3 regions of the Mesorhizobium sp. M0074 genome follow, and region 2 is predicted to be linked to each of the others. Evidence: predicted binding sites of a transcription regulator. Region 2 holds the regulator's gene; each other region holds the start of a gene.

Region 1 (3,280 bases), on a different contig from region 2:
CCATTCTGCACGAAGAGCCGTGAAAACAGGATATGGCCGACCACTTGCCCGTCTTCGTCCGCCACCAGTTCGACGACGGCATCACCGCCGGTGACCAGCGCGTCGACCAATCCGGCCTCCGTCTGCTGGCCGAACGCGTGTTCTTCGACAAGGCGGATCGCCTCGCGGTCCCGCGGCGTCGCCGCGCGTATGGACATCATGCTCATGACAATTTCATTCCTTTTTCGAGCTTGGCCCCGCGCAGAAACTCCTGCGCGGCAATGGGCCTTGCGCCCGCACGTTGAACTTCGACCAGCCTGATCGCGCCTGACCCGCAGGCGACCGTCAGACGGTCATCGAGAATTCCTCCCGGTTCGCCGGCGCCTTGCGAGAGCGTCGAGCGAAGCAGTTTCAGCCGTTCCACGCGGCCGCCGATTTCGGCCTCGCACCATGCACCGGGAAAGGGCGACAGGCCGCGAATCTGGTTGTGCACGTCGCCGGCAGGTCGCAGCCAGTCTATGCGAGTCTCCGATTTATCGATTTTCTTGGCGTAGGTCACCCCCACCTCCGCCTGTGTGGTAAATGTCAGCGTATTCCGCTCCAGCCGTTCGAGCGCTTGCACGATCAGCGCAGCACCGAGGACCATCAGCCGGTCGTGCAGATCGCCGGCCGTCATGTCGGGTCCAATGGGACATTTTTCAACCATTGCCACCGGCCCGGTGTCGAGGCCTTCCTCCATCCGCATCACCATAATGCCCGTTTCGGTATCGCCGGCCATGATGGCGCGCTGGATAGGGGCAGCGCCGCGCCAGCGCGGCAACAGCGATGCGTGACCGTTGAGGCAACCGAGCCGCGGCGCCTCGAGAATGGGTTTGGGTAGAAGCAATCCGTAGGCGACGACCACGGCGACGTCGGCGCGCAAGGCGCGGAACGCCTCCTGCTCCGCCTCGCTCTTCAGCGACACCGGCGACCGCACCTCGATGCCAAGCCGCTCCGCCTCGCGCTGCACCGGCGACGGCGTCAGTTCGAGCCCGCGCCGGCCGCCGGCGCGCGGCGGCTGCGTGTAGACGGCCGTCAACCCGTGCCCGGCCCCGGCAATCGCCCGCAGCGTCGGCACGGAGAATTCAGGCGTACCCATGAAGATGACACGCAGGGGCATTTCGTCGACGCCTACCCCACCATCTTGCCCGGCGCCTTGTCCCTGGCGAGCTTCTTGAATTTCTTGACCACCATGTCGCGCTTCAGCTTGGAGATGTGATCGATGAACAGCACGCCGTTGAGGTGGTCGATTTCATGCTGCAGGCAGGTCGCCATCAGCCCCTCGGCCTCGATCTCCTGCAGCTTGCCGTCGCGGTCGAGAAACTTCACCCGCACCGCCGCCGGACGCTCGACCTCGGCATAGTAATCCGGGATCGACAGGCAGCCTTCCTCGTAGACCGAACGCTGGTCGGAGCTTTCGAGGATTTCGGGATTGATGAAGACGTGCGGTGCCGGCGTCTCGTCCTCCTTGGCCAGGTCGATCACCAGCATGCGCAAGGGTTCGCCAACCTGGATCGCCGCGAGGCCGATACCGGGCGCGTCATACATGGTGTCCAGCATGTCGCCGGCCAGTTTGCGCAGATCGCCGTCGACACGCTCGACCGGTTTTGAAACCTGGCGCAGGACGGGATCGGGGAGGATGATAAGCGGCTTGATCGACATGGCGTCTCACCTAAGACCTCGCAGGAAAAGCGTCAACCGGGGCGCCTTCGGGTCGTTCACGTTTTGATCTGTGCCGGCAGACCGAATCATCTATGCTGTCGACATGAACGATCTGGCCACCATCCTGTCCGAACCTGTCGCCCGCCTCGGCGCCACCACGATCACGCTCGGCCAAGCCCTGGGTTTCGGCGCAATGCTGTTCCTCGGCCTGTTCGTGGCGCTCGTCGTTGCGCTCTGGCGATCGGCCAAGGCGCGTGCAGTGGCGGCCGCCGAAGCCGCCGACCACGCCCGCGACGCCGAGGTGCGGATGGCTGGTATCTTGGCAAGCCAGGCGGAAATGCAGGGCCGCATGGGCGCCATCGCCGAAGTGTTCGGGGCGCGCCAGGCGGAACTGACACAGTCGATCGGCCAGCGTCTCGATGCCATGACCGGCCGCCTGGGCCAGACCATGACCGAGCAGACGAGATCGACGCATGAGAGCCTCGCCAAGCTGCAGGAACGGCTGGCGGTCATCGATATCGCGCAAGGCAACATCCAGTCGCTGGCCGGCCAGGTCGTGCAATTGCAGGCGATCCTTTCCAACAAGCAGACGCGCGGCGCCTTCGGCCAGTCGCGCATGGAAGCCATCGTCGCCGACGGATTGCCGCACGGCGCCTATGAATTCCAGGCGACCTTGTCGAATGGCAGCCGGCCCGACTGCCTGGTGAAGATGCCGAACGGCGCACCGTCGCTTGCCATCGACGCAAAGTTTCCGCTCGAGGCGTGGAATGCCATCCGTGCCGCCGAAGGCGCCGACCTGCAGAAGTCCGCTGCACAGGCTTTCCGCCGCGACATCGAGGTGCATGTCCGGGATATTTCCGAAAAATACCTGATCCAGGGCGAGACGCAGGACACCGCCTTCATGTTCGTGCCCTCAGAATCGGTGTTCGCCGAAATCCATGAGAATTTCGAGGCCGTTGTCCAAAAGGCGCATCGATCGCGGATCGTCATCGTCTCGCCATCGCTTTTGATGCTGTCGATCCAGGTCATCCAGGCAATCCTCAAGGATGCCCGCATGCGCGAGCAGGCACACCTGATCCAGGGCGAGGTTATCCGGCTGATGGAAGACGTCTCCCGGCTCGACGAGCGGGTGCGCAAATTGCAGACGCATTTCGGCCAATCGGCCAAGGATATCGACGACATTCTGGTCTCGACATCGAAGGTGACCAGGCGCGGACAAAAGATCGAGGCGCTGGAGTTTGGCGTGCAGCCGGCGGAGGACACCGCTGGTTCGAATGGCAGCGGAGCAAAAGCGGAAAGCAGCCCGCGCGTCGCCGATTCGAAAACCGGGCAGTTGAGGCTAAGGGTCGTCGAAGGCGACGATTGAGAGCTACGCCGGAACCGGAGGCTTCGCCCGGGTCTGGCGCTACTGCTCCTCGATGATGGTTGTGCCTTCGAATTCCGGCAGCCAATGCAGCGCCGAGCGGTGCCAGATCTGCTTTCTCGGCACCAGTTGCTCGCGCTGCCGTGCCGTGCCGACCCTGATACCGTAAACCTTCGGTCCCTCGCCCGCCGACGTGGCGTAGAGATGCGAGCCGCACTCACCGCAAAATGCCTGGGC
Region 2 (3,280 bases):
GGTGGTCGGTCCGAGTTTCCAGATGTCCTTCGCCGCGACGGCGGCCCTTGTCGGCGCCTATGCAGGCTGGTCCGATTACCGCGCCGGCAGGGCCACCACGCCGCCACCGCGGCGGTCGCCGCTACGCTTTGCCACTCGAAAGGTCCTGTTGGGCATGTGCGGTCTGGCGATGACCTCGATCATTGCAGGGAGCGCCACGGCGCTTTTCGCCATATGGCATTTCCAGCGCGTGGCGCCGCTCAGCCTGTTCGCCAATCTGGCCATCATGCCCATCGTCTCACTGGTCGTCATGCCCTTCGCCGTTCTCAGCGCGCTGGCGATGCCGTTCGGTGCGGATGGCCCTTTCCTCTATGTCATGGGCAAGGGGCTGACGGCGATGATCGCCCTGTCCGGGTGGATCTCGGAGCGCTCGCCGATCGATGCGGTCGGGCTGATTTCGCTGAGATCCGTCCTTCTGGTGACGATCGCCCTCGTCATTGCCAGCATGGCGACGACCTGGTTGCGGCTGGCGGCACTTCCTTTTGCGCTCGCCGGCTTGCTGACGACAACGCAGACACGCATACCCGACGTATTGGTCTCGGAGGACGCGCGGCTGGTCGCGCTGCCGATCGGCAGCGGTGAACTCGCGGTCAACCGGGCACGCCCGAATGAGTTCACCATCGACAACTGGAAACGCGCGCTCACATCAGAGGCCATCGTCGCGCCGGAAACGCCTGGAAAGAACGACCCGCAATTCGACATTGCCGATCCGGCCGACCTACCGCCGGGCATGCCGTTCATTTGCACGGACGGCCTCTGCCTTGCCAGGCATCCATCCGGCGCGATCATCGCGCAAGCCAAGGACCGCGATACTGCGCGGCCAGCCTGCGCCTTTGCCAGCTTGATCGTCATCGACGACGCCACCGCCCATAACCCCTGCTACTACGACCGGCTGGTCCTCGTCGTCACCAAACGGCAACTGGCGCGCGCGGGAAGTGCCGCCGTCTATTTCGATCCACAAGCGGCAACACGCGCCGAGATCCGCTTCGCCGTCGAAAAATCATACCGGCCCTGGCACGTGCAGCGGAAATTTTCACGCGCGGCACGGGGCCTGCCGCCATACCGCAGGGCCGACAACCCCAAAGCCGGCGCCAAGGGCGGAGCTCAGTAGCGGCGGATCAGTCCGACGAGCTTGCCCTGCACCTTGACCCTGTCTGGTCCGAAGATGCGCGTCTCGTAGGCCGGATTGGCGGCTTCCAGGGCGATCGAGGCGCCCTTGCGGCGGAACCGCTTCAGCGTCGCTTCCTCCTCGTCGACCAGTGCCACCACGATCTCACCGGGGCTCGCCGTATCGGCATTGCGGATGATCACCGTGTCGCCGTCGAAAATGCCAGCCTCGATCATCGAATCGCCTTTGACCTCGAGCGCATAATGCTCGCCGCCCATGATCATATCCGGCGGCACCGAAATCGAATGCGTCTGGTGCTGGATGGCATCGATCGGCACACCGGCCGCGATGCGGCCCATTACCGGGATCGAAACGGCGGCGACGACATCGTCGTCATTGCCGGCTGCAGGGACACGCGACGATGTCGGCTTGCCCTGCCGAGGGGCGCCTTGCCCAAGGCTGCCCTGGATGACACTCGGCGAGAACTTGCGTGCCGCATTGAGGCCGGGGGCGATCGAGTCAGGCAGGCGTAGCACCTCCAGCGCACGGGCCCGGTTGGGCAAACGGCGAATGAAGCCGCGCTCCTCCAGCGCCGTAATCAGCCGGTGGATTCCGGATTTGGAAGCCAGATCGAGCGCTTCCTTCATCTCGTCGAATGAAGGCGGGATACCGCTTTCCTTCAACCTTTCGTGGATGAACATAAGCAGTTCGTGTTGTTTGCGTGTCAGCATAGCGACCCCCAACAGAATCAGAAAAACAAACCCAGAACAAACACTATCTGTTCCAGTTGTGTTCCGCAACTGTTTAAAGTTTAATGAATGCGTTAAGGCTCGGGAAACAAACGACGTCCCCTACCGGCGTACCGCATTTTCACCGCCGCGAGCCTCATCGCCTTGATTCTGCTTTCGTTTGCGCCCTTCTGGCCTCCTAGAAGGCGGCACTGGCATCGGCCGTCGGTCGGCAAAAGGCACGGAATTGAACCCGTATCGACTGTGCGGTTTGGTCAATGCACCGTGAACGAAACGAATTCAAAACGCCAACCTCGGGTTAAGTCCCGGTTTCCACCGCCTGGTCAGGCTGCTTCTCGCCGGTGGAGCCTTGCTGCGCGCAACCAGGTAATGGAAGAACAGTCGATGCGTGTCCGGCGTTGCGTTGGATCTTGGGGGAGCAGACAAATCATGACAGGAATTCCCGATCTCGTGGCCATAAAGGCGATGGATGCCGCGGATCCGTTGCGCGCGATGCGCGACCGCTTTGTGTTGCCGCAAGGAGTGATCTATCTCGACGGCAATTCGCTAGGAGCTGCTTCACGTGCCGCTTTCGATGAACTGCACAAGGCCGCGACCGAAGAATGGTCGCATGATCTCATCCGCGCATGGAACACGGCCGGCTGGTTCAACATGCCGCTTGAACTTGGCGACCAGCTCGGGCGCCTGATCGGTGCCGCGGCCGGCCAGACGGTGGTCTGCGACACGACATCGGTCAACATCTACAAGCTGCTGCACGCCGCCATGGCCATGCGACCGGAGCGGCAGGTCATCGTCGCCGAGGGCGATAGTTTTCCGACGGACCTCTACATGGCCGAGGGTGTGGTTTCGACGCGAAAAGATACGCTGCTGCGCCTCTCGGGGGTCGACGCGCCGACCATCGAAGAGCTGATCGACGAACGCACCGCCGTGGTGCTGGTCAACCACGTCAACTATAAGTCGGGCGAACTGCGCGACATGCCGGCGCTGACGCGCAGGGCTCAGGAAGCCGGGGCGATGATCGTCTGGGATCTCTGCCACACCGCCGGCGCGATGCCAGTCGAACTCGACAAGGCAAACGCCGATTTTGCCGTTGGCTGCACCTACAAATATCTGAATGGCGGCCCGGGCGCGCCTGCCTTCATCTATGCGGCTGAGCGGCATCTTTCCGACATCCAGCAGCCGCTCACCGGCTGGTGGGGCCATGCACGGCCCTTCGCCTTCGAGCCAGGCTATGCGGCCGGCACCGGCATCCGCCGGTTTCTGTGCGGCACGCAGCCGGTCCTGTCGATGCGCACGCTGAAGGGCGCGCTCGACATCTGGAACGATGTCGACATGACGGCGGTGCGCAAGAAGAGCATCGCACTGGCGGATCTGTTCATCGAGC
Region 3 (3,280 bases), on a different contig from region 2:
CGGCCGATGCCGGTGATCTGCTCCGCATTCTTGAGGTCGACCAGCGGCTTCAGCAGGGATTCGATCTGGAAATTGACGAAGCGCTCGGCGCGCGCCGCAACCTTGTCGCGGGCCGGGCCGGTGAGTTGCTCGTCGGCGAGCAGAACGAGACGCGGCTTCAAAGCGTCTTCGCCGGCAACCAACGTGCCGATCGGGGCGCCGATCCAGCGCAGCGTGCCATCCGAACCCAGCGCAATGTCGCCATTGGCAGAGGCGCCGAAACGCTCGGCCCGCGACTCGAACTCGGCGGCAAGCGCCTTCTGCGCCGCCGCCCGCACCGCCTTGGCGTCTTCGCCGCCGGCGCTCTGGTCGGCGGTGAAGCGGAAACCTTGCAACTCGCCGACGTGATGGCCTTCGACGAGGACGGTTCCGGTTGGGCTGATTTCGGCTTCAGGCATCGTGTTTTCTCTAAGGCGCCGCATGAGGACGGAAGTCCTGCGGTCTACAAAACGTTTCGTCAACCGCTCATGCAGCGCATCCGACAATCTGTCTTCGATTTCGCGCGTCTTTTCCTGCCAGTGTGCCCGATCGGCCAGCCAGCCGGGCCGGTTGGAGACGAAGGTCCATGTGCGGATCTGGGCAATCCTGTGCGATAACGTGTCGATGTCGCCTTCGGTGGTGTCGGCACGGCGCACCTGCTCGGCCATGTAGTTCTCGTCGACATGGCCATGCCTGGCAAGGTCCATGTAAATGGAGGCAATCAAGTCGGCGTGCTGGGCCGGCGCGATCTTCCTGTAGTCGGGCAGCGCGCAGGCTTCCCACAGCAGCGCCACGCGCCTGGCATCGGTGGTGAGTGCCCGGACGTCCTCGTCGCGCGACAGATGCTCGAGCGCCTGCGCGTCTACTGCCGGCAGCGCGCGCGTCAGGCCTTCGACCGGGGCGTTGGTCTCAATCGAGCGCTTCAGCGCATCGAGGTTGGCGAAATCGAAATGCGCGGTACGCCACTGCAGCACTTTCACCGGGTCGAAATCATGCGCCTCGATCTTGTTGACCAGTTCATCATCCAGCGGATCGACCTGGCCGGTGACGCCGAAGGTGCCGTCGCGCAGATGCCGGCCGGCGCGGCCGGCAATCTGGCCGAGCTCGGCCGCCGTCAGGTTGCGGTACTGGTAGCCGTCGAATTTGCGATTCTGGGCGAAGGCGACGTGGTCGAGGTCGAGGTTGAGGCCCATGCCGATGGCGTCGGTGGCGACGAGGTAGTCGACGTCGCCCGACTGGAACAGCGCCACCTGGGCGTTGCGGGTGCGCGGGCTGAGTGCGCCGAGCACGACCGCGGCACCGCCCTGCTGGCGGCGGATCAGCTCGGCGATGGCATAGACCTCGTCGGCCGAGAAGGCGACAATCGCGGTGCGCCGCGGCAGGCGGGTCAGCTTCTTCGAGCCGGCATAGGCAAGATGCGACAGGCGTGGCCGGGTCACCACCGACACACCCCGCAGCAGGCGCTGCAGGATGCCGTGCATGGTAGCGGCGCCAAGCAGCAGCGTCTCCTGGCGGCCGCGCAGATGCAGGATGCGATCAGTAAAGATGTGGCCGCGTTCCAAATCGCCGGCGAGCTGGACTTCGTCGATGGCAACGAAGGCGGCGTCGGTCTCGCGCGGCATCGCTTCCACGGTGCAGACCGAGTATTTCGCGCCCGCCGGCTGGATCTTTTCCTCGCCGGTGATGAGCGCCACCTTATGGGCGCCGACCTTCTCGCAGACGCGCGTATAGACCTCGCGGGCAAGCAGCCTGAGCGGCAGGCCGATGACGCCGCTTTCATGCGCCACCATGCGTTCGATGGCGAGGTGGGTCTTGCCGGTGTTGGTCGGGCCGAGCACGGCCGTCACGTCTCGACCCGACAGGATCAGCGGTTCAGTGTGTTTCGGATGGATGTTCATCGGCCTGGAAATAAGGCTCTCTGCCTCGCATTGTCGGGAGCGCGCCCATATTGGCCGCGTATGACAGGCGACACATAGGGATTTCGGGCGCGAAGCGAAAGCGGAATATGCCGAGGGCAGGCCGATTGGTTGGTTCGAAGCCAGAAAATCTGTTCCCGATTAACAGTTGGAACGAGTCTGGAACGAATCAGCGACGAATCACTGACTCGCGCTGATTCAGGGTTTGTTCACGGCTACATCTGGGTTTTCTGTCGGCGTACCTCACCACATGCTGAATCACGGAAACTGGCCCGATTTATGCAGGCGGCATCCACGCGAGCACTGCGGTTAACCTCTGCCGGTGAATGGTCGTGGCTGGCCAATCTGCTTCGCACAACATTATGAAATTATTGATGTTTCCTAACGCGCTTTAATCATTTCGAGGGTGTTTTCAGCTCTCGCCGTTAACGTTCCGCTCAAAGCCGGAACGAATCGGCGACGAATCAGAGATAGCCGAAGTTTCTTGGTTTGTTCACCGCAGCATGTTGTGTTGTGAACAGCTTTTCCACCTAGAATCCACAGGCTGCCGGGCGGTTTTTGCACAGGCTGCGAGTTTGCCGTTAACCTTTGCGTGCCGGATTGGGGCAGCGTGCTGCATCGAGATCTTGCAACGGGAAGACCGCTATAGAAACGGGCCGTTTTGCAGGCCCGTTCGTCCAAGCGCGTATCTGTCTCAACGTAAAGATAAACGATCAGGCGATGTACTGGCCGCCATTGGCTGATATGGTCGAGCCGGTGATGAAACCGGCATCGTCGGAAGCGAGGAAGACGACGCAGCGCGCGATTTCCTCCGGCTCGCCGAGACGGCCGACCGGGATGTGCGGGATGACGCGCTCGTTGAGGACCTTCTCGTCCATTGCCTTGACCATCTCGGTGGCGATGTACCCGGGGCAAATGACGTTGACGGTGATGCCGGCGCGCGCGCCTTCCTGGGCCAGTGCCTTGGTGAAGCCGATATCGCCGGCCTTCGAGGCCGAATAATTGACCTGGCCGGCCTGGCCTTTCTGGCCGTTGATCGAGGAGATGGTGATGATGCGACCGAACTTGCGGTCGCGCATGCCGCCCCACAACGGATGCGTCATGTTGAAGACGCCGGAAAGGTTGGTGTCGAGGACCTCTTTCCATTGCTCGCGCGTCATCTTGTGGAACATCGCGTCGCGAGTGATGCCGGCATTGTTGACCAGCACCGAGACGGGACCGAGATCGGCTTCGATCTGTTTGATGCCGGCGGCGCAGGCCTCGTAGTCGGCGACCGACCATCTATAGACCGGGATGCCGGTCGCGGCCTTGAACTTTGCCGCCGCTTCCTCATTGCCGGCGTAGTT

Evidence for each region. The regulator LexA, encoded in region 2, represses DNA repair genes until DNA is damaged. The targets are predictions, from matches to a motif close to TGTTCNNNNTGTGTTCNG.
Region 1: a site for LexA is predicted at 1,734-1,751, ahead of NKJ73_RS04685 (DNA recombination protein RmuC). Genes of this name have one in related genera too.
Region 3: a site for LexA is predicted at 2,084-2,101, ahead of NKJ73_RS29560 (helicase-related protein). Genes of this name have one in related genera too.

What each region holds. Positions count from the first base shown of each region.
Region 1 covers NZ_JAMYUM010000002.1:342,986-346,265, forward strand. Annotated here, with positions in the region: gene NKJ73_RS04670 (GNAT family N-acetyltransferase) at 1-206, opposite strand, end outside; gene fmt (methionyl-tRNA formyltransferase) at 203-1,132, opposite strand; gene def (peptide deformylase) at 1,150-1,680, opposite strand; gene NKJ73_RS04685 (DNA recombination protein RmuC) at 1,784-3,046, shown strand; gene NKJ73_RS04690 (GFA family protein) at 3,086-3,280, opposite strand, start outside.
Region 2 covers NZ_JAMYUM010000003.1:171,772-175,051, reverse strand. Annotated here, with positions in the region: gene NKJ73_RS05980 (ComEC/Rec2 family competence protein) at 1-1,150, shown strand, start outside; gene lexA (transcriptional repressor LexA) at 1,144-1,878, opposite strand; gene kynU (kynureninase) at 2,326-3,280, shown strand, end outside.
Region 3 covers NZ_JAMYUM010000028.1:93,667-96,946, reverse strand. Annotated here, with positions in the region: gene NKJ73_RS29560 (helicase-related protein) at 1-1,916, opposite strand, end outside; gene phbB (acetoacetyl-CoA reductase) at 2,648-3,280, opposite strand, start outside.